DNA from 3 places in the Modestobacter italicus genome. Region 3 is predicted to be linked to each of the others. Evidence: riboswitches for the same ligand, from Rfam matches in the RefSeq annotation. Region 3 holds a riboswitch; each other region holds the start of a gene.

Region 1 (9,596 bases), 2.0 Mb from region 3:
CGAGCTCGTCGAGCTGCGCGGCCACGTACTCCGGGTGGATCGGCCGCATCTTCTCGACCTTGCGGGTGTAGGCGTCGACGACCTTCTCCAGCGCGTGCGCGTGGTCGCGCAGCATCGCGTCCAGGAACGTCCGGTCGGTCTTGCGCTCCAGCAGCGGCAGCAGCGCCCGGATCGTCTCCCCGACGTCGCCGTGCACGGCCACCTCCAGCGGGGTGCGCCGGCCCAGGTGCGAGGCGTCCGCGTCGACCTGCGCCGTCCGCGCCTGCGGCAGGAAGTTGGTGTACGGGAAGTCGGTGCCCAGCAGCACCAGCAGGTCGGCCTCGTGGGTGGCCTTGTGCGCCGCGCCGTACCCGAGCAGGCCGTTCATGCCGACGTCGTAGGGGTTGTCGTACTGGATGACCTCCTTGCCGCCGAGCGCGTGGCCCACGGGGGAGAGCACCGTCCCGGCCAGCTCCATCACCTCGTCGTGCGCTCCCGCGCAGCCCGCCCCGCAGAACAGCGTCACCGTGCGCGCGGCGTTGATCGCGTCGGCCAGCGCCTGCACCTGCCCGGCCGCCGGGCGCACCGGCGACGGCGTGGTCACCATCGCGGTCGGCACCGTGGGCCCGCCGGACTCCTCGGCCGCCAGGTCACCGGGCAGCACGACGACGGACACCCCGCGCTTGCCGACGGCGGTCTGGACGGCCACCCGCAGGGCGTGCGGCATCTGCTTCGGCGTCATCACCTCGCACCAGTACGAGCACTCCTGGAACATCCGCTCGGGGTGCGTCTCCTGGAAGAACGCCATCCCGATCTCCTGGGACTGGATGTGCGAGGCGATGGCCAGCACCGGCGCACCGCTGCGGTGCGCGTCGAACAGGCCCTGCAGCAGGTGCGTGTTGCCCGGCCCGCACGACCCCGCGCAGACGGCCAGCTTCCCGGTCACCTGCGCCTCGGCCGCGGCGGCGAAGGCGCCGCCCTCCTCGTTGCTGACGTGCACCCACTCGATGCCGGCGGTGTGCCGGACGGCGTCCACGACCGGGTTGAGGCTGTCGCCCACCACCCCGTAGATCCGTTCGACGCCGGCGTCCCGCAGCATCTCGACCAGCTGGGCGGCAACGGTGGGGTGGGCCATGGGAGCTCCTCCGGAGGTGGTTGGCTGCTGCACCCCTACCCGCCGGGGCGCCGTCGAACATGGGTCAGTCCGTGTCCCGGGCCTCACCGCAGGAGGCGCACCGCCCGGACGGCAGCCGTTCGGACAGCCGCCCGCAGGCGGGGCAGACCTGGTCCAGCCAGCAGGCCGGGTCGCCGCCCTCCGGCTCGGCCGGCTCGCGCTCGGCCGGGTCCACGGCTCAACCCTCCTCGGGCGGGGCGAACCGGGTGAGCGCGTCGATCGACGGGCAGGTGTAGTAAGCGCCGGTCAGCGGGGTGAGGTAGTGGGTCAGCCCGTCGCGGACCCCGTCGGCCACCCCGGCCATCCGGCGCAGCATCTCGTGCAGCCGCCAGCGGTCCCGGGCGAAGCCGACGAACGCCGTCCCGTGGTCGGTCACGCCGCCGTAGGCGACGTTGCGCCGGAAGATCTGCCTCTCCTCGCCGTCGACCTCGACGGTGGTGCGGGCGACGTGCGCGCTGGGCAGCATGACGTCCTCGGGCAGCTCGACGCTGTCGGGCTTGGTGCGGCCCATGTTCATCTCCTGGCCGACCATCCCGAGCGACTCCCAGGTCGCGCTGTCGTGCCGCCAGAGCTGGTAGAGCACGACGCTCGCTCCCGCGCCCGGCTCCCCGGCCGGGACGGCGGCCACGTCGGCGGCGGTGAGCAGCGAGGGGTTCTCGGTGCCGTCGATGAACCCGGTGAGGTCGCGGTGGTGCCGGTACAGCCACCCGGTGACCTCGGCGCCCACGGTGGCCACGCCCTTCAGCGCGGCCAGCACCGCGCGGGAGTTGTCGAACACCGCCGTCCGGTCGCCGCCGGCGACCCACACCCAGGCGTCGTGCTGGGTGGCCGGCATCCGGAACCGCCCCGGGCCGATCAGGTCCTCGGTGAACCCGGCGGCGTCGGCGGGGGCGTCGTCCGGGGCGACGGAGGCCCAGAGCTCGGGCCGGAAGCCGACGACGACGTTCACCCCGCCCGTCGTCGACAGCGGACCGGTGAGCCCGGCCACCCCGCGGACCAGGTCCTCCGCGGTGCGACCGGGCTCCAGGTCGAGCTCGAGGTAGCAGTGCTCAGGGGTGCCGAGGGCGAGGATGCCGGGCTGCGTCGTCACGCCCGACACCCTCTCAGGCGGTCGGCGCGTCAGTCCGTCGGCGGCTCGTCCTTGCCGGCCTCCTCGAGGGCGTCGGCCTCCTCCTTCGTCTTGTGCACCGCCTTGTCGGCGTGCTCGGGCGGGCCGTAGACGGTGTAGAGCACCAGCGGGTTCACGCCGGTGTTGAGGAAGTTGTGCTTCTTGCCCGCCGGGACGACGACCAGGTCGCCCTGCGCGACGTTCTTCTCCTGCCCGCCGACCTTGGCCTTCCCGGTGCCGCTGACGAAGGTCAGGATCTGGTCGACGTCGTGCACCTCCTCGCCGATCTCGCCGTCCACCGGGATCGTCATGATCACCAGCTGGGTGTGCTCACCGGTCCAGAGCACCCGACGGAAGTCGGCGCTCTCCTCGGCGACGGTGGCGATGGTGAAGTGCTCCATGTCGGCCGTTCCTCTCGCTCGCTCGTTCTGCTGCCGGCGCGTGCCGGCTCATGATCAGTCAAGAGCAGAGCGGCCCGCGGCGCGATCCGAGGACCCTGGTGGCGGCGCGGGCCGGGGGCGCAGACTCCTCCCGCACACCGCCCCGGACGACGGAGGAACCCCATGCGCAGCGAGCACGACGGCACCGACCCGCAGACCCTCGAGACGGTGTCGGACACCCTCTCCGGCGACGTGGACGACGACACCGCCGGGTACTCGCCGGCCGACCGGCCCTGGGTGTCCAACGACTGGGGCACCACCGACCGGGAGGAGGAGGCGGGGGAGGGGCTCGACGGCCGGCTCGCCCGCGAGCTGCCCGAGGGTGCGGCCGACGACGGCGACGGCCTCGGTGACGCCTCCGACACCGACGGGGAGCTGCTCGACGGCGAGGTCGGCGACGAGCGCGCCGGCCGGCTGTCCGACGACGAGGGCGACGGGTTCTCCGACACCGACGACGAGCTGTACGCCGAGGACGAGGGCATCGACGGCGCCGGCGCCTCGGCCGAGGAGGCCGCCGTCCACGTCGTCCGGGAGTGACCCGGCCGGAACGCGGCGACGCGCCCGACCGTTCCTCGGGGCGGTGGGGGAGGCTGTGGCCGGACCGGGCCCCCCGGCCGGCAGAGGGGCCGCGCGCGAGCGCGGCGGAGGCAGGAGGACGGCGATGACGGAGCAGTCCCGGGACGCGGTGGTCGCCGCGGAGCTCGACGAGGCAGCGGTCGAGCCGGTCGACGACGCGGAGATCTCGACGCGCGCGGTGGTCGAGGGCGGTGTGGTGGTCGGGCACGACGGCTCCGGCTGCGCGCAGGAGGCGCTGGAGTGGGCCGCCGCGCTGGCCGAGCGGGCGGACTGGCCGCTGCACGTGGTGCGGGCGTGGCGGATCGCCACCGCCCCGCAGCCGTCGACCTGGGAGCCGGGCTACGTGCCGCCTGTCACCGACTACGAGAAGGCCGTGCTGGCCGACCTGGAGGCCGACGTCGCCGCGGTGCTCGGCGTCGAGCGGGCCGCCCGGGCCACCTGCCACGTGGTGCACACCCAGCCGGTGCGCGCGCTGATCGAGGCGGCGGCCGGCGCCGACGTGCTGGTCGTCGGGGCCCGCGGGCGGGGCGGCTTCGCCGGCCTGCTGCTCGGCTCGGTCAGCGACCAGGTCACCCACCACGCGCCGTGCCCGGTCACGGTGGTCCGCAGCGACCGCAAGGACTGAGGTGCAGCCCGTCCCCCCGGCCTTCCTGCGCGCGCACACCCGGGTCGCCCGGCCGACCCTCGTCCCCGAGGTGCAGCTGCACGTCGCCGACGACGTCGTCGGGCTGTGGGAGGCGATGGAGACCGAGGGCGGCGGCGCCGGGCTGGACCCGCCGTTCTGGGCCGCGGCCTGGCCCGGCGGGCAGGCGCTGGCCCGCTACGTGCTCGACCACCCCGGGACCGTCGCCGGCCGCCGGGTGCTCGACCTGGGGGCGGGCAGCGGGCTGGTCGCGGTGGCGGCGCTGCTGGCCGGTGCCCGCGCGGTGGTGGCCAGCGACGTGGACCCGTACTCGCACACCGCCGTCGCGCTGAACGCCGAGCTCAACGGGGTGTCGGGCATCGAGGTGGTCGGGGACGTGCTGGCCGACGAGCTCCCCGACGTCGAGGTCGTGCTGGCCGGTGACGTCTGCTACGACCGCGAGATGACCGGCCGGGTGCTGCCGTTCCTCGGCGCGGCCTGGCTGGGTGGGGCGAGCGTGTTCCTCGGCGACCCGGGGCGCGCCTACGTGCCCAGTGAGGGCCTGGTCGAGCAGGCGGTCTACGACGTCGTCGACGCCGACGGCGGGCCGGCCCGGCGGACGACGGTGTGGCGGCTGCCCTGAGTGCCGCCCGTGGCGCGCCTGTGGGCACGTTCACATTCCCACGCGTCCCCCCTGTCCCACCTGCCCGTTGAGCACGCTCACACACCACTGGTAGTGGCCGGACGGGACAGATCACTACGAAATGTGGGCCCCAGCATTGTCACGAGCGGGTAACGGCATCTACGTTGGCTGGGTCCGGTCGGACGTCAGGTCCCCAGCCGGGGAGCCCGAGCCGGATGCCGCCGAGTCGCTCACCGCAGCGAGCCGGGGACCCACCGCAGCACTGGGGTGAATCCTGACCTGGGCACGTGCCCGGGTCGGGTAGGGCTTCTTCCCGCCCGAACCCGTCAGCTAACTCGGTAGGCGGCCACGGAAGACCACCGGAGTCCCCTTCTTGCTGTCCCGTCGCCCCACCCCGCACACGTCTGCCCCCACCGAGGTGCTCACCGAGGTCGGCACCGACCAGCCGGCCACCGCGGAGCTCGCCGCCACGGGCGCGAGCCGCCGCCGGCCCCCGCCGGGCTGCGCCGCCCCGCGTTCCTCCTCGCCGTCGCCGTCGCCGGCGGCGTCATGGTCAACGTCTTCGCCGCCGGTCAGCCCGACGCCGCCGCCGTGGCCGGCGCCGACGAGCCGATCAGCGTCGCCGCCCAGCTGCAGGAGAGCGCGCAGGACTCCGCCGCCGGCGCCACGTCCACCACCGAGGACGTCAGCGAGCGCCTGGGTGAGCTGGCCGCCAGCCGCAGCGAGCGGGAGGCCCAGCAGAGCGCCGCCGCGCAGTCCCAGGCCGCCGCCGACCAGGCCGCGATCGAGGCCAAGGCCGCCGCCGAGGCGAAGGCCGCCGCCGAGGCCCAGGCCGCCGCGGAGGCGAAGGCCGCCGCCGAGGCCCAGGCCGCTGCCGAGGCCAAGGCCGCCGCCGACGCCGAGGCCGCCGCGCAGGCGAAGGCCGCTGCCGCCGCCGCCAAGCCCGCTCCCGCCACCACCCGGGCGCCGGCCGCCGCCAGCTCGGGGTCGGCCTCGCGCGGTTCCTTCCAGGACTACGCGCTGGCCCAGCTCGGCGGGGACGCCAGCGAGTTCTCCTGCCTGGAGAGCCTGTGGGGCAAGGAGAGCGGCTGGAACCCCAACGCGCAGAACCCCTCCAGCACCGCCTACGGCATCCCGCAGTTCCTCGACTCGACCTGGAAGAGCACCGGGATCGCGAAGACCTCGGACGGCTACCGGCAGATCGACGCCGGGCTGATCTACATCGACTCGCGGTACGGCTCGCCGTGCGGCGCGTGGTCGCACTCGAAGTCCACCGGCTGGTACTGAGCCGCAGCTCCACCGCACCTCCACCGCACCTCCATCGGGGGCCCGGGTCCTGGCGGACCCGGGCCCCCGGTGCGTCCGGGTGGCGCCGACACGCGGGTCGGCGGGCACCTCCCGCTGACGTGCGGGACCGCATCGGGCAGGATTGCCTGGTGGACAACCCAGACGAGGAGCGCTGACCCGTGGGCAGACACCGCGCACCCGAGGGCGCCACGACGGACTTCGACGCCGCCACCAGCGCCCTGGCCGACGTGACCGGCGACTACGCCGTCGACGTGGCGCACACCCGCATCGGCATCCGCGCCCGGCACGCGATGGTGACCACCGTCCGCGGGGCGTTCACCCAGTTCAGCGGGACCGCCCACCTGGACACCGCGAAGCCCTCGGCCAGCAGCGTGGTGCTGCGGATCGACACCGCCAGCATCGACACCGGCACGCCCGACCGCGACGGCCACCTGCGCTCGCCGGACTTCCTCGACGTCGAGCGGTACCCGCAGATGCTGTTCACCTCCACCGGCGTGGAGCAGGTCGACGACGACGTGTACCGGGTGACCGGCGACCTCACCATCAAGGACATGACCCGGCCGGTCTCGGTCGACTTCACCCTCACCGGCTCCGCGCTGGACCCGTTCGGCAACACCCGGGTCGGCTTCGAGGGGGCGCTGGCGATCAAGCGCAGCGACTGGGACCTCACCTGGAACACCGTGCTGGACACCGGCGGCGTGCTGGTCAGCGACCGCATCCAGGTGGAGTTCGACGTCTCGGCCATCAAGGTGTCCTGACCGGGGCCGATGAGTTCCCCGCGCCGCCGGGGTCTGCACTGCGGACCCCGTCGCCGCTGGAGGCTGGCATGCCGCACCTGTCCCGGTTCGTCACCGTCTGGTCGATGCTGCAGGCGCGGGTGCAGGACGGCCGGCTGCCCGGCTTCGCCGCCGCGGTGCGGTTCCGCGGCGCGGTCGAGGTGCACACCGGCGGCTGCCTCACCCTCGGCGGCACCGACCCGGTGCGACCGGACTCGCTGTTCCGGCTGGCGTCGGTGTCCAAGCCCGTCGCCGGCGCGCTGACCCTGGCCCTCGTCGAGGACGGGGTGCTGGGCCTCGACGACCCGGTGGCCCGGTGGCTGCCCGAGCTGGCCGAGCCGCGGGTGCTGCGCAGCCCGGGCGCGGCGCTGGACGACACCGTGCCCGCCGAGCGCCCGATCACCGTGCGGCACCTGCTCAGCAGCACCCCCGGCTTCGGCGGGGTCTGGGACTCCTCGCCGATCGCCGTGGCCGTCGACGAGGCGGGCATCGGCCCCGGCCCCCTCCCGCCGCAGCTGGACCACGACGAGTACGCCCGCCGGCTCGGCGCGCTGCCGCTGGTCGCCCAGCCCGGCACCCGCTGGCTGTACCACCTGAGCACCGACGCGCTCTCCGTGCTGCTCGCCCGGGCGTCCGGCCGGCCGCTGCACGCGCTGCTGGAGTCCCGGGTCACCGGCCCGCTCGGCCTCGGCTCGACCGGCTTCTGGGCCTGCGACCCCGGGCGGCTGGGAGCGGCCTACCTCCCGGCCGACGGCGGCCTGGAGCTGCTCGACCCCGCCGACGGGGTGGCCGCCCGGCCGCCGCTGTTCGAGGGGCTGGCCAGCGGGCTGGTGTCCACCGCGCCGGACGTGCTCGCCTTCCTCTGCGCACTGGCCGACGGCGGCGGACCGGTGCTCGGCGCCGCCTCCGTGGCGGCGATGACCACCGACACGCTGACCGCCGCGCAACGCCGCGAGGCCGCCGACTTCCTCGGCCCGGGGCGGTCCTGGGGCATGCAGGTCGGCGTCCAGGTCGAGCCGGGCGACCCGTGGGACCAGCCCGGCCGCTGGGGCTGGGACGGCGGGACCGGCACCACCGCCTACGTCGACCCCGGGCGGGACCTGGTGGCCGTGCTGCTGACCCAGCGCGGCGCCTACCCGGGGGACACCTTCCTCCCGGACTTCTGGCGCGCGCTGTACCGCTGTCTCTGATGCCCCGAGCCCGGTGGCTCAGCCGCGGCGCAGCCGGCCCAGCAGCCCGCCGGTGGTGCCCAGCGTCCGGGCGGCCAGCTGCAGGATGGGGCCGCCGGGGATGCCCGGCGCCGACTGGACGATCGGCGCGAGCTGCATCAGCCCGGTCAGCTCGTGCACCCGCAGCCGGCGGCGGGCCAGTGCCGCGACCGGGTTGACCCGGCCGGAGGCGGCGTCCAGCAGCAGGTCGGCCGGCGCCTCCACCGCCGTGCCGGGCACCTCCCCGGCGGCCAGCCGGCGCACGGTCCAGCCCGACGGGTCGGCGGCGAAGGCCCAGCCGCCGTCCGGCGTGGCGAGCGCGGCGCCGGCGGTGAGGCCCTGGGCGGCGGCCAGCGCACCGGTGACGTCGGCGAGGGCCGCGATGCCCGACTGCAGCACCGGCGCCGGCGGGGCCGGTGCGCCGGCGGAGACCAGGTCCAGCCCGTGCACGGCGAGCTCGTAGGCCTGCCCGAGCAGCACGCTGAGCATCGGCAGCCGGCCCACGGTGGACACCGTCAGTGCAGTGTCGAGCTCCACCGGCTCGTCGGCCAGGTAGCGCTCGGTCGCCTCCCGTGCGGCCCGCAGCGCGGCGAGCACGGCCGGCCGGTCGGCGTCCCGGTGGGCGGCGGTGACCCGGGCGTTGGACGCGTCGGGGTCGCCGGGCTCCCCGGTGCCCCCCGCCCGGGCACCGGCGACCAGGCCGGCCAGCGCCGCGCGGTCGGGCCAGGCGCCCAGGTGCACGCAGACCTCCTGCGCGCGCCACCCGGGCAGCCGGGTCGCCCGCTGCAGGTCGACCGCGGCCGCCTGGTCCAGGAAGGCGTCCCAGGCGCCGAGCACCATCGCGCCGACCTCCGCGCGCCCGGCGTCGGCCATGCCGTGCGGCCCGTGCGGCCCGGTCACCGGCGTGGTGCCCGGAGCGCGAGCAGCGTGCGCAGGGCGGCGACCAGCGCCAGCGGCTGGTCGAGCATCGGGTGGTGCCCGGCGTCGGGCAGCTCGACGACGGGCATCCCGCCGCGGACCAGCCCGGCCATCTCCTCGGCCATCGCCGCGGACACCAGCCCGTGCTCGCAGCGCAGCAGGGTCAGCGGCGCGCCCGCGCCGGGCAGCAGGTCGCGCAGCCGCAGCCGGGCGCCGAAGAAGTCCGGGTCGAACGCCCAGGACCAGCCGCCCTCGACCGCGCGCAGCGACCCGCGGGCGACGTGGTCGCGGACGAAGGGCAGGACGACGTCCTGCGGGGGGAGGGTGCGGAACCGGGCGACCGCCTCCTCGGCGGTGGGGTACACCCGGTGCGGGCGGCGGCGCTCGCGGAGCCGCTCCTCGTCCGGGGGCTGGTCGTTGAGCGGCGAGTCGACGACCACCACCGAGGAGACGTCGCCGGCGTGCTCGGCGGCGACGGTGACGGCGACCCAGCCGCCCATGCTGTGCCCGACCACGACCGGCCGGTCCAGCTCGGCCGCGGCGGCGACGGCGACCACCTCGCGGGCCCACAGGTGCGGGTCGTAGCTGTCCCGCCGGTCGCTGCTGCCGTGGCCGGTGAGGTCCAGCGCCACCACCCGGTGCCCGGTGAGCAGCGGTGCGACGTGGTCCCACCACCCGGAGTGCGCGGCGCCGCCGTGCACCAGCACGACGCCCGGGGCGCCGACCGGCCCCCAGACCCGGTGGGCGACCCGGGCGCCGGCGACGACGACGTCCCGGTGCTCCGGTTCCTGGGCGAGGGCCTGGGTGAACCACGGCGGTGCGGGCATGCCCGGATCCTGCCCGA
Region 2 (9,596 bases), 2.1 Mb from region 3:
AGACCCTCGCCACGATCGCTGCGCTCACCCCCGAGGGCGCCGACGCCTGCTGCTCCTGACCTGCCAGGCTGACGCTTGACCTTGGACCCGGGTCCAAGGTGCAGGGTGGTCGTCATGACCACGACGGCCGAGCGAGGACTGCGGATCGCGGAGCTGGCCCGGGCTGCCGGCGTACCGACGGACACGGTCCGCTACTACGAGCGCATCGGGCTGCTGCCCGCGCCACGGCGCACGGCCGGGGGCTACCGGGACTACGAACCTGGGGCTGTCGACCGGCTGCAGTTCATCCAGGGCGCGCAGCGGCTGGGGCTGCGGCTGGTGGACATCGGCCACCTCCTCGCCGTCCGGGACACCGGGCAGTGCCCGTGCGAGCCGGCGGGGGAGCTGCTCCGCAGGCGACTGGACGACGTCGACGCCCAGATCGCCCAGCTCACCGCCTTGCGCGCGGAGATGGCCGCCATGGCCGCTGCGCTGCCCCAGGCCGAGTGCCCCGACCCGACCCCCGGCACGTGGTGCCCACCCGACGGGGAGGGGGGTGACTGTTCATGCTCGAGCTGACCTGCGACTGCGATCCCGACTGCACCGACTGCGACTGCAGCAGCGGTTGCTGCTGAACGAGCAGCTCCGACTCCGTGTCGAGGACGGCCATCCTCGGTGCGGTGACCGACCGGGCAGGGGTGGCCGTCCCTGCCGGTCGGATCGGACCATGGCGCCGAGCAGCGGTCGAAGCTCGGCAGCCGGCAGAGGTCGCTCGCGTGAGGGGGTCGAGTCGCCCGAGTTGCCGGGACGCGCTGCGACTGAAGCGAGCCCCGAGCTCTCGCGATGAGCCAGTTCCTCCTAAGCTCATTCGTAGTGGTGTCTCTCGCGAGGCCGGTGATGCGGTCGGCGCACCGGGCAAGGGAGGGCATGTGACGGTCTGGCCACCGTTCGGACGGCGACGACGCAGGCGTCGCGTGCTGCTGAGCCCCCGTCGGAGGTCAGACGGGTGAGCATCGACCTCACGCGCAGGCGTGCCCTGGTGGTGTTCGGTCTGCTGGGCCTGAGCGGCCTGACCGGCTGCTCGAACGACCCGGGGACCGCGGTGGCTGACGGCGAGTTCGACTTCGCCGGCAGCACGCCGCTCGGTCAGGTCATCCCGGAGGGCGAACGCCAGACGGCCCCCGCCTTCTCCGGCGAACTCCTCGACGAGTCGACGTTCGAGTCGACCGCGCTGGCAGGTGACATCGTCGTCCTCAACTTCTGGGGGTCGTGGTGCGCGCCCTGCCGGCTGGAGATGCCCGAGTTCCAGACCGTCTACGCCGACGTCGGGGACGAGGGCGTCCAGTTCCTGGGCGTCGACGTCAAGGACCAGCGGCAACTCGCACAGGCCTTCATGGACTCCGTCGGCGTCGACTACCCGTCGATGTTCGACCCACGGGGGGAGGTTGCTCTGGCCTTCCGCGGCTTCCCGGCCAACGTCGTCCCGACCACGATCCTGCTCGACCGATCGAACCGGGTCGCGGCGGTCTACATCGCCACCGTGTCCGAGGAAGACCTGCGCACGGGGCTGGATCAGCTGCTGGCCGAGAGGGTGCCCGGATGACCGTGCCGGACAGTCGCAGGCCCGGCCGCGGCCCGGCGGGTCCACGGGCGCAGACCGACGGGACCCCGGGCTGGCTGACGGTCGCCCGGGGGGAGCGTCGGGTGCCCTTCTCGCGTGCACGCGTCTGGCGGGCGCTCGCGGTCCTGCGGCCGTACTGCGCCGTCTGCGATGTGTCGTACGTGGTGGACGGCGCCTCGACGAAGCGCGGCACCGAGTTCGTCTGCGTCCCTGGACGCCTCGACGGTCAGCGACCACCTGGCGGGGCTCCCCGCGGGCGCGTGGTCGAGTGGGAGCCCGAGCACCGGGTGGCCACGCGTCTGGAACTGACTCCTGAGGTGTGGGTGACGACCGTCGAGTTGGCGGATGCACCGGACGGGAGCACGGACGTCGCCGTCACGCTCACGCACGAGCCGCTGACCGGTGGCCTGTTCCAGCGCCGACGCCAGCGCAAGGGCATTCGCACGGTGGCCCAGGAGACGGTCGAGTCGGAACTCGCCAAGGTCGCCGATCACGTCCACCAGGCCGAGCAGGTGACCGGCGACGCCGAGGACCCACCGGGCTGACCGGGCTTCTCCTCCGGGCAACGGCGGACACGCCGGCTACTAACCTCCTTAGGCGACAGGCTGACTTCTCGTAACCTCGACACCGCTGACAGTGACGAGTCGGGGAGGGTGGATGGAGCGGCAGGCGCGCGGCGGCGCAGCGCGGGTGCGACGTCCACGTCTCGGTCCTCCGGCGCACCGTCGAGGGGCGCTGCTGCTGGTCGCCCTGACGATGGGCGGCCTCGTCGCAGGCCTCTGGGAGGGTGGCTACGGGTTGACCTCGGCGGTGGCCCACGCTCACGAACAGCCCGCAGTCGCCCCGTACGACGGCCCTGTCGTCGACGTCCTGGCTGAACCCGATGCCCGGCCGCAGATCAACGACGTCGAGGTCGCTGCGCGGCTGGGCCAGCTGGCCGCCAGTCGCGCAGCCCGGGAGGAGGCGGCTCGCCCGAAGGCGGTCCTGCCGCTGAACGGTCGCCTGACGAGCTCCTACGGCGCCCGCTGGGGGACGACCCACTACGGCCTGGACATCGCTGCTCCGATGCTGACACCCGAGTACGCCGCAGCCGATGGGGTGGTGCTCCGGGCCGGCTCGGCCAGTGGCTTCGGGCTCGCGGTCTACATCCTCCACGACAACGGGGACGTGACCGTCTACGGGCACATGGAGAAGATCCTCGTCGAGGAGGGTGATTACGTGGCTGCCGGTGACACCATCGCACTGGTGGGCAGTCGCGGGCAGTCGACGGGTCCCCATCTGCACTTCGAGGTGTTCGAGGGCGGGCTCGACGGCCGGCGGGTGGACCCGCGGAACTGGCTCGCCGAACGCGGCGTGGACGTCTGACCCGGCGCCGTGGCCTCGGCGGGACATGGTCCGGCCCGGACCCTCGAGGGCTCGGTCCGCACCGTCGAACCCGATCACCCGGCACGTCGCCTACTATGCGTTTTAGGACAAGGCGGGTGGAGAGGCGGCCGAGCCCTCCGGACGGAGTGGGGGGCGCCTGGTGGACCCGGACATGGGCGGCATGCGGATGCCCGTGGACCCACCGACCCTGCTGACGCTGTTCACGCCGCAGGTCGACGTCACCTCATTCTTCCCTGCGCTGGCCCTGGTCGCCCTGGTCGCCTATCTGCGCGGAGTCCGGGCGCTCGGTCGCCGGGGTGTGCGATGGCCACGCCACCGGACGGTCGCCTTCACCCTCGGCATCGTGAGCGTCCTGCTGGTCACGGCCACCCAGGTCATGGGCTACGGGATGATGCTCTTCTCCATCCACATGCTGCAGAAGATGGTCCTCGCCGTCCTGTCGTCGATGCTGATCATGCTCGGTGCGCCGGTCAGCCTGGCGATCCGGACGCTCCCACGCCGAGGACGGGGAGCCGTCTGGCGGAGGCTGCTGGTCCTGGTCATGCGCAGCCGGACCGCCGCGGTGCTGGCCCACCCGGTCGTCTCGACCACCCTCTTCGTCGGCAGCCTCTACGGGTTCTACTTCACCCCCGCGTTCGACCTGCTCATGCGCCACTGGGCGGGCAGCCTGCTGATGCTGACGTTCTTCCTGTTCACGGGCCTGCTCGCGTTCGGCGGGGCCTTCGGCCTGGACCCCTGGCCGCACCGGGTCTCCGCACCGATGCGCCTGCTCGAGCTGGTCGTGCCAGGTCCTCTGCACGCCTTCTTCGCCGTCGCGGTGATGATGGCCAGCACCCCGTTGGTCCAGGCATTCCGCCACGCCCCCGCCGACTGGGGTGTCGACGTCATGACCGATCAACTGGCCGCGGGCAACATCGTCTGGGGCTTCGGTGAGCTGCCCACGATCATCGCCGTGGCGATCGTCTTCCAGCAGTGGGTGCGCTCGGACGAGCGTCGCGCGCGAGCGGGGGACCGGCGGGCCGAGGTCGATCTCGCGGCGTACAACGCCGAGCTCGCGAGGTTGGCCGAGGGTCAGCGCCGGACCGTGCGCTGACGCCGATGACGTCCTCCCTGCCCACGGTCGGTCGCGCGGTCGTCGCGCCCGCCCGCACGCGCCCCGGCGGCGCAGCCCGTCGACTGCTGAGCCGGCCGGCGGCCGCCGTCCCACTCGCCGTCGCCGGAGGACTGGCCCTCTGGCTGGCCTTCCCGCCCTTCGGGTTCTGGCCGCTGGCTGCTGTCGGGCCGCTGGTGTTGCTGCTCGCGTGCCAGGGCCGCTCAGCGCGCGCCGGCGCCGCCCTCGGCATGGTGATGGGCTCGGCGTTCTTCCTGCCGCTGCTCACCTGGACCGGGGTGTTCGTCGGCGACCTGCCCTGGCTCGCACTGTCGTTGGCGCAGGCGGCCTTCTACGCGGCCATGGGAGCGGGAACCGCGGTGCTGAGCCGGCTCCCCGCTGCCCCGGCGTGGTCAGCCGCGCTGTGGGTGGCGCAGGAGGCCCTGCGCTCGCGCGTGCCGTTCGGAGGCTTCCCGTGGGGGCGCCTGGGGTTCAGCCAGGCCGACGGCCCGTATGCCTCCTTCGCCGCGTACGGCGGGGTCCCGCTGGTCACCTTCGCCGTGGCGTTCACCGGGACGCTGCTCGCGGTGCCGGTCATGGGGGCGGTCCACCACAGCCGGCGGGTCGCACGACGCCAGGTGAGGCGGCGAGGTCTCCTCGCGCTCGCTGGCGTGGTCGCTGTCCCTGCGTTCGGCGGGCTGGCATGGCTGCCGTTGCCCGGGGACCAGCTGTCCGCTGGTGGGGAGCTGAGCACCATCGCTGTGGTCCAGGGCGACGTCCCCCGTTCCGGGCTGGACTTCAACGCCCAGCGGAGGGCCGTCCTGGACAACCACGTGCGGCAGACCCTGCTGCTGGCGGACCGGGTCAGTCGCGGTGAGAGCCCCCAACCGGATGTCGTCATCTGGCCGGAGAACTCGTCGGACATCGACCCGTACCAGAACCCGGACGCGTCAGCGGCCATCGACCGTGCCGCCCGGGCGATCGGCGCACCGATCCTCATCGGTGCGGTCCTGGACGGGCCGGGGCGCTACCTGACCAACGCGGGCATCGTCTGGGACCCGGTCACCGGCCCGGGTGAGCGCTACGCCAAGCGGCACCCGGTGCCCTTCGGCGAGTACATGCCCGCCCGTTCCTTCTTCCGGCTGTTCAGCGACCAGGTCGACCTGCTGCGCCGCGACTTCCTGCCCGGCACGGAGTCCGGCGTCCTCGATGCCGGGGGAGTGCGCCTCGGGGACGTCATCTGCTTCGAGGTCGCCTACGACGCACTGGTGTCCGAGGTCGTGGACGGCGGAGCCTCCGTCCTCGTCGTCCAGACCAACAACGCCACCTTCGGGTACACCGCGGAGAGCGAGCAGCAGCTGGCCATGAGCCGGCTGCGGGCCATCGAGCACGGGCGCACGGTCATCGTGGCGGCGACCAGCGGCATCTCCGCAGTCGTCGCGCCGGACGGGACGGTCATCGACCGGTCCGAGTTGTTCGAGCCCCACGTCTTCGTCGGGGCGGTGGCCCAGCGCACCCAGACCACGGTGGCGACCCGGTTGGGTGCCCTGCCCGAGTGGGGCCTCTCCGGGCTGGCCGGTGCTGCGCTCCTCGCCGCGCTCCTCCACCACCGTCGACCCCGGCGGGCTCCCACCCATCCCGAGCACGTCACCGACGAGGAAGGTCCGCATGACTCCTGAGACGTTCGCCGAGCTGTCCGACACGTTGTTCGGCGTGGCGATCGCCGTGTACGGCGCCGCGGCCATCGGGTTCTGCGCCGAACTGGCGTTCGGTCGGTCAGCCACCCGCAACCCACCGCAGAGGGCCGCAGTCCATGCCGGCGCCCCGGGTGCGACGAGCCTCCCGCCGGACGACACGCCCACCGAGAAGACCCCGAGCGCCCGGTGGGGCCAGCTGGGAGTCCTCCTGACCGGCGTCGGGGCGCTGGCTCAGACAGGGGTCCTCCTCGCGCGCAGCGCGGCTGCGGGGCGGGTCCCGTGGGGCAACATGTACGAGTTCGCCACCGCAGCGGTGCTGGTCGGGGTGCTCGTCTACCTGGTCCTGGTGATCCGGGTGCCGGGTCTGCGGCGGATCGGCGTCTTCGTCCTCGGGCCGACGGTCATCGCGCTGGTCCTGATCGGCCTCTACCTGTACGCCGAGTCGGGGCCGCTCGTCGCCGCGCTGCGCTCGAACTGGCTGGCGGTGCACGTGTCCGCCGCGATCGTCTCCTTCGGCGTCTTCATCGTGAGCGGGGTCGCCAGCGCCCTCTACCTGGTCGCCGCCCACCGGGAGCGCTCAGCCATCTCCGGCGCCGATCCGACCGGCTTGGCCGACAGGCTCCCCAGCGCAGCGGCCCTGGACCGGGTGGCCCACCGGACGGCGGTGTTCGGCTTCCCGATCTGGACCTTCGCCGTGATCGCCGGCGCCATCTGGGCCGAGAGCGCCTGGGGGCGCTTCTGGGGCTGGGACCCCAAGGAGACCTGGGCGTTCATCTCCTGGGCGTTGTACGCCGCGTACCTGCACGCCCGGAACACCTCCGGATGGCGTGGTCGTCCGGCCGCGTGGACCAACCTGGTCGCCCTGGCCACCCTCGTGTTCAACCTGCTGTTCGTGAACCTGGTGTCCACCGGGCTGCACTCCTACGGCGGCGTCTCCTGACGGGCTTCGTTACCGGACCGTGACAAACTATGCGGCTTCGTAGTAGCGTCTCTACCCGGTTCACCAGGGCCCCGCTCCTCGCGCAGAGGACCCCCGGTGGGCACGCCGAACCGCTGAGGCATCGCCGAGGCGGACCGGGGACCCACGTCCCTCGGGGTGAATCCTGCACACGCAGGTAGGGCAGCTTCCCGTCCGAACCCGTCAGCTAACCCGGTAGGCAGTCAGGAAGAACGGAGAACCGTCGCCTTGGCGACCCTGCACCACCGGACCACCTCCCCACCCAGGCCTCGCCGAACCCTCGCCCGCTGGGCTCCCGTCGCTGTCGGCGCGGCCTTGACCCTGCACCTGACACTCGCGTCGGCCCCCGCCTCCGCGGCCCCCGGTGACAACGGCGCCGGGCCGGCTGCCGCCCAGTCGACCGTCGATGCGGCGGGCGCAGAAGTCGCTCGCGTCGAGGGGCTGCTCGCCGCTGCCGAACTGGAGCTGCAGCGCCTGACCGTCACGGCCGAGGCGGCCGGCGAGGCGTCGCGCGTGGCTGCGGAGGAGCTGACGGCGGCGCAGACCGCAGCCGCCGGCACCGCAGCTGAGCTGGCCACCGCCCAGGCGGCCACCGTCGCGACCCGGGACGACGTCGCCGAGCTGGGACGGGAGAGCTACATGGGTGCCGACGCTCTGGGTGGCGCGGTGACCCTCCTGGGAGCTCGCAGTCCCGAGGACCTCCTCGAGCGCGCGGCCATGCTCCACCTCGTCGGAGACGACCAGGCCCAGCGACTCGAGGCCCTGCGGAACGCCGAGGCGCAGGTGCAGCGCGCGGACCAGGCCGCCCGCGACGCGCTCGCCGCCCGCGACGTCGCCGCCCAGGCGGCCGACCGGGCCGCGGTCGACGCGCAGGCGCAACTCGCCCAGGCGCAGGTCGCGTACGACTCCACTGAGACCGAGAAGGTCGCGTTGGAGGCGCAGCTCCGAGCCGCGCAGGTGCAGCTCCTGACCGTCCGCGGCAACGCCGACGCCGACGCCATGGTCCAGAAGCGGCAGCAGGCCGTGGCCGCTGCCTCGGCAGCCGGCACCGAGTCGCTGGCAGCCGGACGCGTCACCTCGTGCTTCGGCAGCCGTTGGGGGACCAACCACAACGGCGTCGACATCGCAGCTCCCATCGGCACACCCATCTACGCACCCGACGCCGGTGTGGTCCTGCAGGCCGGCCCGGCGAACGGCTTCGGGCTGGCGGTCTACATCCAGCACGCGGACGGGACCATCAGCCTCTACGGCCACATCAACCAGGCGTTCGTCTCCGCCGGTCAGCGCGTCGCCGCCGGTGAGCAGATCGCCGAGGTCGGGAACCGCGGCCAGTCCACCGGCCCGCACGTCCACGTCGAGGTGCACACCGGCGGGTTGTACGTGAACCGCACCGACCCGGCACCGTGGCTGGCGGCCCGCGGCATCTCCCTGGGTGGAGCCTGCTCCGGATGAGCCGGTCGGACACGGCCCGCCCGCTCGTCCGGCGTCCGCGGCCGGTGATGGCCCGTGCTCCTAGGCTGTCGGACGGGACCGGGTGGAGCTGGACGGCGAGCACCTCGCCGTCGGTAGGGGCGTCTCGGAGAGACGGCCAGGAGAGGTGGGAGCGTGCGCCCGTTCGGTGAGCTGGAGGCGGCGATCATGGCGGAGCTGTGGCGTCGCGGTGAGCCGGCGACGGTGCGGGACGTGCTCGGGGCGCTGAACTCCTCGCGGAACCTCGCCTACACGACCGTCATGACGGTGATGGACAACCTGCACAGGAAGGGGCAGCTGACCCGCGAGATGTCCGGTCGGGCCTGGCTGTACCGCCCGGTCCGCACCCGCGCCGAGCACGCCGCAGCCCTGCTGCAGGACGTCCTCGCCGAGTCCGGGGACCAGCAGGAGGTGCTCATGCACTTCGTCGCAGACCTGCAGCCCGACGCCGTCGCGCAACTCCGCACTGCCGTGGACGCCGCTCGCAACGAGCGACGGTCGGCGCCGGGCGGCCGGGCGTGACCGCCGGGCTCGCGCTCACCGTCACCGGCGTCGCGATCCTCGTCGCAGGGCCGCGACTGGCGAGGGCAGGATGGACGACGCAGGCACCTCGGTTGGCCATCCTCGCCTGGCAGGCGCTGACCGTCAGCGCCGTCGCGGCGTTCGTGCTGGCCGGTGTGACCCTGTTGATCCCGGTCACCACACTCGCCGGCGACCTCGGCGCGGTCTTCCATGCCTGCGCAGCGAGCATCGCCACCGCCTACGGCTCGGCCGAGTTCCTCCCCGGTGCCCTGGTCGGGACCGTGCTCGCCGGCCTCGTACCGCTGTGGGTGCTGTGCTGCGTCGCCCGGGAGCTCGTCTCAGGGTGGCGGCGCCGCCGGGAGCTGCGCCGGTCGATCGACATGGTGACCGAGCCGCATCCCCAGCTGGGCGTACTGGTCATGGACGCCTCGGCCCCGGCGGCCTTCTGCGTTCCCGGGCGCACGTCGTGCATCGTGGTGACGACGGGCGCCCTGGCTGCCTTGTCCGATGACGAGTTGCAGGGAGTGCTCGCACACGAGGCGGCGCACCTGAGGGCGCGCCACAGCCTGGCCGTGACGTTGTCGCAGGCGCTGGTGCGGGCGTTCCCGCGCCTGCGGCTGTTCCGAGCCGCGTCGATGCAGACCCGCCAGCTGATCGAACTGCTCGCCGACGACGCGGCAGCCGCCCGCGTCGACCGGGTCAGCGTCGCCTCGGCAATCGTCAGCCTGGTCGAGATGCGCGCACCGGCAACGGCCATGGCCATGGCGCAGGAGGGGGCTGTCCTCCGTGTCGGGCGCCTGCTCCAGCCGGCGGCGCCGATGGACCCGTGGCGGCACCGGATGCTCGCCGGGGGTCTGTGGGGAGTCCTGCTCA
Region 3 (9,596 bases):
GCTGCAGCGACCACCCGACGGGCGCCCGCGTGACCGGAGGTCGGTCATCGGTCGTCATCGGCTGCCGGGGGCCATCCCAGCACCGGCGACGCCCCGTGCGCCCCTCCCGCCACCTGGAATCCGGTGGTCCTTGTCGGTGGGTGCCCGTACGGTCCTGCCCGCTCACCCACTCGACCCGGAGGGACCCCGTGACCCCGCCTGCCGCAGGCAGCACCCCGCAGCTCGGCCTGGACTACCTGGAGGACGTCAGCGCGAAGCTGATGCTGCAGGCCCAGTGGTCCGGTGCCATGCCCTACCTGCGCGCCGGTTCCGTCCCCGGCACGGTCGAGGACCTGGCGGCGCTGCTGCCCGAGGGCGCACGGCTGCGGTTCGACCAGCGCTGGCCGCGGCACCGCACCGTCACCGCCGAGCTGCCCGGGCTGGTCGTCGAGCTGGAGGCGCGGCACAACGTCACGCGGCTCGTCGTGATCGGCGCGGTGCTGACCGCGGTCGAGTCCTGCCTGGCCTCGATGACCAGCGCCGCCGAGTCGGCGGCCGCGGTGGCCGAGGGCGTCGTCCGGATGCGCTTCTGGTCCAGCCGGGACGACGACGCGTCGATGTCCAGCCGCGCGGTGGCGGCGCCGGCCTGGGCCGAGGTCCAGGCCAACTACGCCGGGCGCACCGCCGCGGCGCTGGCCCCGCTGGTCGCGGCGACCGACATGTCCGGCCGCGCCGGGCGGCTGGTCCTCTGGCACGGCGAGCCCGGCACCGGCAAGACGACCGCGGTGCGCGCGCTGAGCCGGGAGTGGTCGGCCTGGTGCGAGCCGCACTACGTCACTGACCCCGAGCGGCTCTTCGCCGATCCGCAGTACCTGCTGGAGGTGGCCGGGGTCGACGCCGAGGAGGACGACGGCGCGGCGGAGAAGCGGCCCTGGCGGCTGGTCATCGCCGAGGACTGCGACGAGTACCTGCGCACCGACGCGAAGCTGCGCGCCGGTGCCTCGCTGGGCCGGTTGCTCAACCTGTGCGACGGGATCCTGGGCCACGGGCTGCAGGTGCTCGTGCTGCTCACCACCAACGAGGACGTCGGGAGCCTGCACCCGGCGATCACCCGCCCGGGCCGCTGCCTGAGCCGGGTGGAGTTCGGCCGGCTGTCAAGGGCGGAGGCGCAGACCTGGCTAGGTCCCGGCGTCGCCGCCCCGCCGGAGCCGGCCACCCTGGCCGAGCTGTACGCGTTCCGGGAGCAGCGCGAGGACCCGACCGACCACCTCCCGGAGCTCGGCGGCTACCTCTAGGCCGACGCGACCAGCTGCACGATGCGGCGCGCCGCGGCCCGCCCCTCGGGTGCGGGCACCAGCGGGTAGACGTGCACCGCGCCCGGGCAGACGACGACGTCGGTGTCGACGCCGGCCGCGCGGGCCTTCTCGCCGAGCTCGAGGACGTCGGGCAGGCAGATCTCGTGGGTGCCGACGAACACGTGCAGTGGCGGCAGCCCGGCCAGCGGGCCGTTCAGCGGGCTGAGCCGCGGCTGGGTGGGATCGTCACCGCCGGCCCACGCCTCCCCCGCCAGGCGGAGGCCCACGCTGGCCAGCCAGGGGTCGCGCTCCTCGACGGCGGGGACGTCCGGGTTGCTGATGGTGAGGTCCAGCCACGGGGAGAGCAGCACCAGCCGGCGCGGCTGTTCCGCACCAGCCAGCGTCTGCGCGAGGCCGAGCGCGAGGCCACCACCCGCGGAGTCGCCGGCGAGGGTGACCGCCGACGCGTCGAACTCCTGCAGCAGCTCACGGTGGACGGCGGTGACGAAGGGATACGCCTCGCGGTACGTGTGCTGCGGCGCGACGCCGTAGTGCGGGACCTCCACCCGGACGCCGGCGTCGGCCATCTTCGAGACGAGCGCCCAGTGCTGGGGCGCGATCTCGCTGATGTAGGCACCGCCGTGCAGGTAGACGACGGCGCGCTCCGGGGTCCGGCCGCGCGGCGTGACCGTGGTGCACGGGAAGCCGTCGACCAGGCGGGTGCGGACGTCGTGCCGCCGCTGCAGCCGGGCCGGTGGTCGGGTGCTGCCCTTGGGGGCGGCGATCCGCTGCCGCGCCCGCTCGACGGTGGCCATCCGCGGCTTGAAGGCCAGTCGGAAGAACGGCTCGAGGAGCGTCATCTGCAGGCTCACCACGACACTCTCCCCGGCGGTGGGGCTACAGCGCGAGGCGGACCACCGGCCGGGCCTTGCTGGTGCGGGAGCCGACCTCGGTGAAACCGAGCCGGAGGAAGACCGACAGCGGCCCGTGGAAGAGCTCGGCGGCCGACGCCGTGCGCACCGTGGTGTCCAGCGGGTACGCCTCGACCGTGCGGGCCCCGTGCCGGCGGGCGAGGTCGACGGCGCCCTCGAGCAGCACCTCGGCGAACCCCTGCCGGCGGCTGCCGACCCGGACGACGAAGCAGGTGACCGCCCAGAGCCCGTCCTCGTCCGTGGTGACCGCAGCGGCCGGGTAGCTGACCAGCCGTGGGTAGTCGGCGCGCGGGGCGACCGCGCACCAGCCGGAGGGCGTCCCGGCGTCGTCGTAGGCCAGCACACCGGGCGGGAGGGGCCCGGCGACCTGCGACTGGAGGTCGGCGCGCCGCTGCTCGCTGCTCCGTGCCGCGTAGCCAGGACGCTGCTGCCGGAACCACTGGCACCAACAGTGCGCCGGGTCGCCCCGGTTGCCGAAGACGGCGAGCAGGTCGTCCCAGCGCTGCGGGGTCGCGTCCTCGACGGTGGGCACCGCGCGATCCTGATCGCTGCACGCAGTCGGCGGCAAGGCCTGGTCGCTCGACGACGTGGCTGCTCGCCCCCTGGCGCACTCGGGCCCGGGGGTCAGCCTGCTGCCGGCCTGACGGTCACACGAGGAGCGGTGGTCCGATGAGGATCTCGGTGCCGTCGGGTCGCCAGGTGTGCCATCGCCCGCCGGGATCTCGCTCGACCCGGAACCCGTGGTGGACCTTGGTGTGGTGCCGCTCGCACAGCAGCCCGGAGTTCTCCAGGCTGGTCTCCCCACCGTTGATCCAGTGGATCAGATGATGGACATCGCACCAGTGCGTGGGTGCATCGCACCCGGCGAACACGCAGTGCCCGTCCCGCTGCTCCACGGCCTTGCGGAGCCCGGGGGTGACCACCCGGTGGTCCCGGCCCAGGTCCAGCGGGACGCCGTCGGGGCCCATCACGATGCGAGAGATGCTGGCATCGCAGGCCAGCCAGCGGGCCCGCGCGGCCGAGATCTGCGACCCGAAGCCGGTGCGAGCCGCGCCGGGCCCGGTGGCGGGGTCGACGAAGTCGTCCATGTCGAGGCCGAGTACGACGTGCGGCTTCACCGTGCGCAGCGTGGGCAGGTTCCCGGCGGCCAACTGGTTGTCCACCAGCTGCACCAGCGCGTCGGCCTGCTGCTGAGCCCGGGTCCGCTCATCACCCTTCGGGCGGGAGGCCTGCACGATCGACTCGATCGCGGCCAGCACCTTCTCGATCCCGACCGCGTCCAGGTCGAAGCGGCCGGTGCCGCTGCCATCGGCGTGCCGGGTGACGGTGAACCGCCGTCCTTCGGTGGGGTCGGGCTCCTCCCCGTCGGGGTCGAGGGCCTCCCGGTAGTGGTGCACCACCTGCGGCAACCGCGCATGCGACTCGCCGCGCGCAACCGTCACGATCGCCTGGTCGATCACGCCCAGGTCCACGCCCTGCTCATCGGCGGCGGCCCGCGCCTCGTCGTCCGCGATCGGCGCGATCACCGCCACCTGCCCGGCAGTCAGCGTGCCGTCGGCGAAGGCCGCGGCGGTCGCTGGCAGATGCTCCAGCGCCCGGCCCGAACGCACCATGCGGCCGGCCTCAGCCGGGGTGAGGTGGCCGTGCCCGCGCAGCCAGGACTGCGCGGTCTTCTTGCCGTCGTGCTCGGCCGCGCCGGTGGCGTCAACATGCCGCATGGTGCGGGTCAGCTCCGCGGTAGCGGAATTGATCACCCGCAGCAGCAGCGTCGCCCGGTCCAGCACCGCACCCGGCGCGAAGACGAAGAGGTCCTCAGCGGCCAGCGCGTCCAGCGCGGACTGCAACTCGCCCACTGGACACCTCCCGCCACGTCTTCGAACACCTGTACGAAGTCTAGCGGAGGAGATGCCCCCTGGCGACCTGAATCCCCAGGTCAGACGCCTGTCCACACCTTCGGAGAGGCTCTTGACAGCTTGCCGGAGGTGAGGTCGAAACGCCGCACGTGTGCCTCCGACGCGCACCAAGGGCGCGCCTTCGGCGGTCACCAGAAGCGCGCCCCTGCCGGCCACCAGAGCCCGCCTTGGCGGCCATCGGGAGCGCACCTCGGTCGGTGACCGAAAGCGCGCTCTCGGCGGTCACCAAGAGCACGCTTCGGGCGGTCGCCCGGCAGGAGGGGTCACCGACGCCAGGAGTGAGCGCTCGTGGCGTCGGTGACCCCGAGCGCTCAGGGGGCGATGGTCAGCCCGGCGATGCGGTCATCGCGCAGGGTGAAGTGGTAGCGCAGGTCGACCACGCCACCCGGGAAGTCCCCGACCAAGTGCTGGACGGCGAGCCAGTGGTCGGGGTCGATGCGCTCGGCCCCGGTCAGCTCAGCCGTGTACGTGTACTCCGACGCCGCGCGGTGCAGCCAGCCGAGCACGGCGTCGGTGCCGCGGTGGGTCGCGCCCTCGTCGACGACCACGGCGTCGTCGGTGAAGGTGTGCAGGGCGGCGTCGGGGTCCTCGGCGGTCAGGTAGCCGCGGATCACGGCGGGGAGCTCGGTGGGGGTGGTCGATGTGGTCATGCACCGACCGTGCTGCCTCCCGCAGCAGGCGGGTCAAGCGCTGGACCCTCCCGCGGGGAGAGGGTGCAGAGTCGCCGCGTGCTGACCATCGGCGAGTTCGCCCAGCTCACCCACCTCAGCGTGCGCACCCTGCGGCGCTACCACGACGCCGGCCTGCTGGAGCCGGCCCGCGTCGACCAGGCCAGCGGCTACCGCTACTACAGCGCCGAGCAGATCCCGGCGGCCCAGGTGATCCACCGACTGCGCGAGCTCGACGTCCCGCTCCCCGACGTCCAGCGGATCCTGCAGACCCCCGACCCGGGCACGCGGGCCGGGCTCGTCGCCGACCACCTGCAGCGGCTCGAGGACCAGCTCGAGCGCACCCGGGCGGCGGTGACCTCGCTGCAGCGACTGCTCCGCCCGGAGCCGGCCACCCTGGACGTCGAGCTGCGGGCGGTCCCGGCCACGACCGTCGCCGCGGTCGAGGCGACGGTCGAGCTGGACGACGTCCTGGCCTGGTACTCCGGCGCGATGGCCGAGCTGGACGCGCTCGTCGGGACCCCCGGCCCGCCCGGCGGGCTGTACGACAACGAGCTGTTCACCACCGGCCGGGGGCGCGTGCTGGTGCACCGCCCGGTCACCGCTCCCCCGCGCACCGGGCGCGTGCACCCGGTGACGCTCCCCGCGGTCGAGCTGGCGGTGACCACGCACGTCGGCGACCACGACACCATCGACGTCACCTACGGCGAGCTCGGCAGCTGGGTGGTCGAGCACACCCTCGCGGTGGCCGGCCCGGTGCGCGAGACCTATCTGGTCGGCCCGCGCGACGACCCCGACCCGACGGCCTGGCGGACCGAGATCGGCTGGCCGGTCTTCCGCCTGGCACCCGGATGAGCGGCGATCACGGCGTGTCGCGGGCCCCGATCTGCGACGTCTCCGTGGCCACTTGGTCACCGCACGTTCAGGCGCGCGCAGCCGACCAAGATGGCTTGACCAACTACGACCGCGGAACTGTTGAGACGTCAAAGAGCGGCCCCGCGGTCCCGGTGCTGGTCACGCTCGGCGAGTCGGCGCGCGTCGCCTTGTCAACATCTTGTCTTGGTCACTGGTCGATCACGCAGCGTCCACGAGCGTCCCTCCCGTCCCGCCCTTACGTTCGTCGCGCCCGCCGGGTCCAGTCGTCACCTTCCGGGTGACACCCGCCGGGCACCGCCGAGCCGGGCGACCTCAGCAGCGTCGCTGAGCGAACCGGGCCGAGGACCCAGTGCAGTCCTGGGGTGAAGCGCGACCGGGCATCCAGCCGGTGCGCCGGGCGAGTTCCCCGCCCGAACCCGTCAGCTAACTCGGTAGGCGGTCGTGGAGAACCAGGAGAAACGTCGTCCGTGACGACCATGCGCACTGCCCCCGCACGCCGTACCGCCCGTGGCGCCCTCGTCGCCCTGCTCACCGGTGCCGGCCTCGTCCTCACCCCGCTGGCCGCCCAGGCGGCAGCGCCCGACACCGCAGCCGTGGCCGCCGCCCCGGCTGCCGCCTCGACCGCCAAGGCCCAGATCGCCGTCGACACGGCGCTCGCCCAGCTGGGTGACCCCTATGTCTGGGCCGCAGCGGGCCCGAACTCCTTCGACTGCTCCGGCCTGACCCAGTACGCCTACAAGGCCGCCGGGATCTCGCTGCCGCACTCCTCGAAGACCCAGTCGACCATGGGCACGTACGTCGCCAAGTCCGACCTGAAGCCCGGTGACCTGGTCTTCTTCTACAGCCCGGTCAGCCACGTGGGCATCTACATCGGCAACGGCCAGATGGTCAACGCGCCGACCGCCGGGTCGGTCGTCAAGATCACGAACATCAACTCGATGCCGAGCTACAACACCGCCCGCCGCCTGGCCTGACGTCCTGCCGCCGGGCCCCGACGTCCTCCCCGGACGCCGGAGCCCGGCACAGGTCAGACCGGTGCCAGCTCGACGGCCTCACCCCGCGGCAGCCACCGGACCGTGCGCTGCACCTCGGGCGCGCGGGCCAGCTCCCGCTCCACCTGGGCACGGCCCTCGGCGAAGTGGCTCCACCCCTCGTAGTGCACCGGGACGACGGTGCGGGGGGCGAGGAGCTCGCACAGCTCCACCAAGTGCCGGCCGGTCATGGAGTACCGCAGCGGGCCGGTGACCGGGAACCGGACGCCGCCCAGGTGCAGCACCGCGGTGTCGACCCGCAGCCGCTCGGCCACCTCGCGCAGCCCGCCGAACAGCACCGTGTCACCGGAGATCCACAGCACGCCGTCCCGCTGCCCCTCCCAGCGCAGCGCGAAGCCCACGACGTCCCCGGCGATCGGGCGGCTCAGCGGCGGACCGTGCCGGGCCGGGGTCGCCGTCACCTCCAGGCTCGGGCGCCCGGGGGCCTCGAGCACCGTCGTCTGCCAGGGCCGGAGCCCGCGGGCGGTGCCGCCGAGCCGGGCCGCCCCGGACGCCGTCGTCACCACCACCGGGGCCGACGGCAGCAGCGCACGACCGGCGTCGTCCAGGTTGTCGGCGTGGTGGTCGTGGGTGAGCAGCACGGCGTCCAGCGGCGGCAGGTCGGCGGGTTCGAGCGCCGGCCCGGTCACCTTGCGCGAGCTGGTCCCCCAGCCGAAGGCGTACCGCCGGCCCGGCCGGTCGAACGTGGGGTCGGTGAGCAGGCGCCAGCCGGCGACCTCGACGAGCAGCGTCGGTCCGCCGACGTGGGTCAGCCTCACGGCACCCGGGACGCCGCGCCGGTCGCGTGCGCCAGCGCCCAGTCCAGGACGTCGTCGGCGATCTGCTCCCAGCCCGGCGCGGCCGGCAGCAGGTGCGGGTAGCCGGCGTACTCGCGCACCTCGGTGACCGTGTCGTCCGAGTAGTGCTTCGCGTTCGACCGCTGCACCGCCGGCGGCATGATGTGGTCCTCGCTGCCGGAGACGAACAGCAGCGGCGGACGGGCGGCGTTGCGGTAGTCGACGTGCGCGTCCTGCGGCCCGGGCATCAGGTTGGCCAGCACCGAGTTCCACAGGATGCCGCCGGACGCGGGGATGGCGTACCGCTCGTACAACGCCCGCGACTCCTCCTCGCTGAAGGTGTTCGTGAACGCGTAGTGCCACTGCTCCCAGCTGAACCCGACCGCCCGGTGCCGGTTCGCCGGGTTCTTCAGCACCTCCCACGTCGAGCGGACCTGGGACAGCGGCGTCACCTTCACGCCCTCGGTCGGCGCGGAGTTGAGGACGACGCCGACGGCCCCGTACCCGCGGTCCAGCAGCAGCTGGGTGATCGTCCCGCCGGCGGAGTGGCCGATCAGGACCGGCGGGGTCTCCAGCGCGCCGACCACCTGCGCCATGGAGTCGACGATCTGCGGCAGCGTCACCTCCGCGATCGGCGTCGGGTCGGCGTTGAGCGCCTCGACCTCGACCTCGAAGCCGGGGTAGGTCGGGGTGAGCACGCGGAAGCCGCGGGCCTCGTAGTGCGCCTTCCAGTTCTCCCAGCTGCGCGGGGTCACCCAGAAGCCGTGGACGAGCACGATGGTGTCGGGGGCCATGTCGATCTCCTTGCGTGGGGGGCTTTCCGCCGACCCTGGCAGCGGCCCCCGGCGTCGGATCGGCTGTGCCTGCACGGCTGTGGTGCCTGGGTGCCTTCCCCGCCCGCCCGCGCCCTGCCAGGCTCGGCCCACCACCTGCCGGCAAGGGGCACCATGCTGATCCTCGACACCGCCGCCGTCCCCCTGGCCGACCGCGTCGAGGCCTTCGACGCGGCGATGCACCAGGCCTCGGTGCCCTGCCGCGTGGAGCAGCGGACCGCGCCGGACGAGCTGCACGCGGAGATGCACCTGTGGTCGCTCGGGCCGGGGGCGGTGTTCACGACGCGGGCGTCACCGTTCCGGCTGGTGCGCACACCCCGGCACGTCCGGCTCGGCGGGCACTGGGCGCTCGCCGTGTCGTTCCAGGCGCAGGGCCGCGGCGAGTACGCCCAGCTCGGGCACGAGCAGCTGGTGCACGGCAGCCAGCTGATGGTGGTGGACATGAGCGCGCCGTACTCCTTCGGCTGCGCGGTCGGCGGGGAGGCGCGGTCGTTCCAGCTGCCGTACGAGTCGCTGGAGCTGGCACCGGACGTCGTCCGGCGCGCGACGCCGCGGCTGCGGGCCAGCCCGCTGCACGGCCTGGTCCTCGCGCACCTGCAGCGGCTGTGCGCCACGGTCGACGACATCGCGGCGCAGCCCGGTGCCGCGGCCGTCGGTGCGGCGACCGTCGAGCTGGTGCGTGCGCTGGTGGTCTCGGCCGCGGGTGACGTGCCCGGCCGCGCGCAGGTGCGCGAGCAGACGCTGCTGACCCGGGTGCGGGTCTACGCGGACCAGCGGTTGACCGACCCGGGCCTGACGCCGGAGTCGATCGCCGCGGCGCACGCCGTGTCCGTGCGGCAGCTGTACAAGGTGTTCGCCGCGGCCGGGATCAGCCTGGAGCAGTGGCTCATCGAGCGGCGGCTGGCGGCGGCACACGCCCACCTGGCCTCACCGGCCGGACGGCGGCGGACGATCGCGGCCGTCGCGCACGCGCACGGCTTCACCGACGCCAGCCACTTCAGCCGCCGGTTCGCGGCCGCCTACGGCATGACCCCACGCGACTACCAGCGCACCCACTGAGCTCCCTCCACCAAAGGCGCGCTTTCGGTGACCTCTCCTTCCGCCGAAGGCGTGCTTTTGGCGGAGGACGCGGGCTGGCAGGGTGGCGGGGTGACTGCCGACGGACCTGACCTGGACGACGCCGCTCCGCCGCTGGTCGAGGAGGCGGTGCTCGCGGACCTGCGCCGGCGGCTGCACGCCTACCGCCCCGTCGAGGGCACCGGCACGCCCGGC

The links. A riboswitch is a leader RNA that binds a small molecule or an ion and turns the genes downstream of it on or off. The one in region 3 is predicted to bind cyclic di-AMP.
Region 1: linked by a shared signal. The riboswitch ahead of MODMU_RS10185 (aggregation-promoting factor C-terminal-like domain-containing protein) and the one ahead of MODMU_RS19250 (C40 family peptidase) in region 3 are both predicted to bind cyclic di-AMP.
Region 2: linked by a shared signal. The riboswitch ahead of MODMU_RS09310 (M23 family metallopeptidase) and the one ahead of MODMU_RS19250 (C40 family peptidase) in region 3 are both predicted to bind cyclic di-AMP.

What each region holds. Positions count from the first base shown of each region.
Region 1 covers NC_017955.1:2,062,339-2,071,934, forward strand. Annotated here, with positions in the region: gene MODMU_RS10155 (pyruvate dehydrogenase) at 1-1,114, opposite strand, end outside; gene MODMU_RS28430 (hypothetical protein) at 1,179-1,328, opposite strand; gene MODMU_RS10160 (Dyp-type peroxidase) at 1,332-2,243, opposite strand; gene MODMU_RS10165 (cupin domain-containing protein) at 2,273-2,662, opposite strand; gene MODMU_RS10170 (DUF5709 domain-containing protein) at 2,825-3,238, shown strand; gene MODMU_RS10175 (universal stress protein) at 3,363-3,902, shown strand; gene MODMU_RS10180 (class I SAM-dependent methyltransferase) at 3,904-4,542, shown strand; cyclic di-AMP (ydaO/yuaA leader) riboswitch at 4,752-4,902, shown strand; gene MODMU_RS10185 (aggregation-promoting factor C-terminal-like domain-containing protein) at 5,092-5,829, shown strand; gene MODMU_RS10190 (YceI family protein) at 6,009-6,608, shown strand; gene MODMU_RS10195 (serine hydrolase domain-containing protein) at 6,677-7,816, shown strand; gene MODMU_RS10200 (maleylpyruvate isomerase N-terminal domain-containing protein) at 7,835-8,734, opposite strand; gene MODMU_RS10205 (alpha/beta fold hydrolase) at 8,731-9,579, opposite strand.
Region 2 covers NC_017955.1:1,899,423-1,909,018, forward strand. Annotated here, with positions in the region: gene MODMU_RS09270 (ArsR/SmtB family transcription factor) at 1-59, shown strand, start outside; gene MODMU_RS09275 (MerR family transcriptional regulator) at 115-558, shown strand; gene MODMU_RS09280 (TlpA family protein disulfide reductase) at 986-1,582, shown strand; gene MODMU_RS29430 (hypothetical protein) at 1,861-2,145, shown strand; gene MODMU_RS09290 (M23 family metallopeptidase) at 2,258-2,965, shown strand; gene MODMU_RS09295 (cytochrome c oxidase assembly protein) at 3,159-4,079, shown strand; gene lnt (apolipoprotein N-acyltransferase) at 4,085-5,755, shown strand; gene ccsB (c-type cytochrome biogenesis protein CcsB) at 5,745-6,713, shown strand; cyclic di-AMP (ydaO/yuaA leader) riboswitch at 6,807-6,947, shown strand; gene MODMU_RS09310 (M23 family metallopeptidase) at 7,047-8,183, shown strand; gene MODMU_RS09315 (BlaI/MecI/CopY family transcriptional regulator) at 8,337-8,723, shown strand; gene MODMU_RS09320 (M56 family metallopeptidase) at 8,720-9,596, shown strand, end outside.
Region 3 covers NC_017955.1:4,036,379-4,045,974, forward strand. Annotated here, with positions in the region: gene MODMU_RS19220 (ATP-binding protein) at 189-1,274, shown strand; gene MODMU_RS19225 (alpha/beta hydrolase fold domain-containing protein) at 1,271-2,149, opposite strand; gene MODMU_RS19230 (GNAT family N-acetyltransferase) at 2,172-2,738, opposite strand; gene MODMU_RS19235 (HNH endonuclease signature motif containing protein) at 2,854-4,059, opposite strand; gene MODMU_RS19240 (nuclear transport factor 2 family protein) at 4,431-4,769, opposite strand; gene MODMU_RS19245 (MerR family transcriptional regulator) at 4,848-5,642, shown strand; cyclic di-AMP (ydaO/yuaA leader) riboswitch at 5,976-6,115, shown strand; gene MODMU_RS19250 (C40 family peptidase) at 6,140-6,637, shown strand; gene MODMU_RS19255 (MBL fold metallo-hydrolase) at 6,691-7,473, opposite strand; gene MODMU_RS19260 (alpha/beta hydrolase) at 7,470-8,285, opposite strand; gene MODMU_RS19265 (helix-turn-helix domain-containing protein) at 8,439-9,383, shown strand; gene MODMU_RS19270 (epoxide hydrolase family protein) at 9,474-9,596, shown strand, end outside.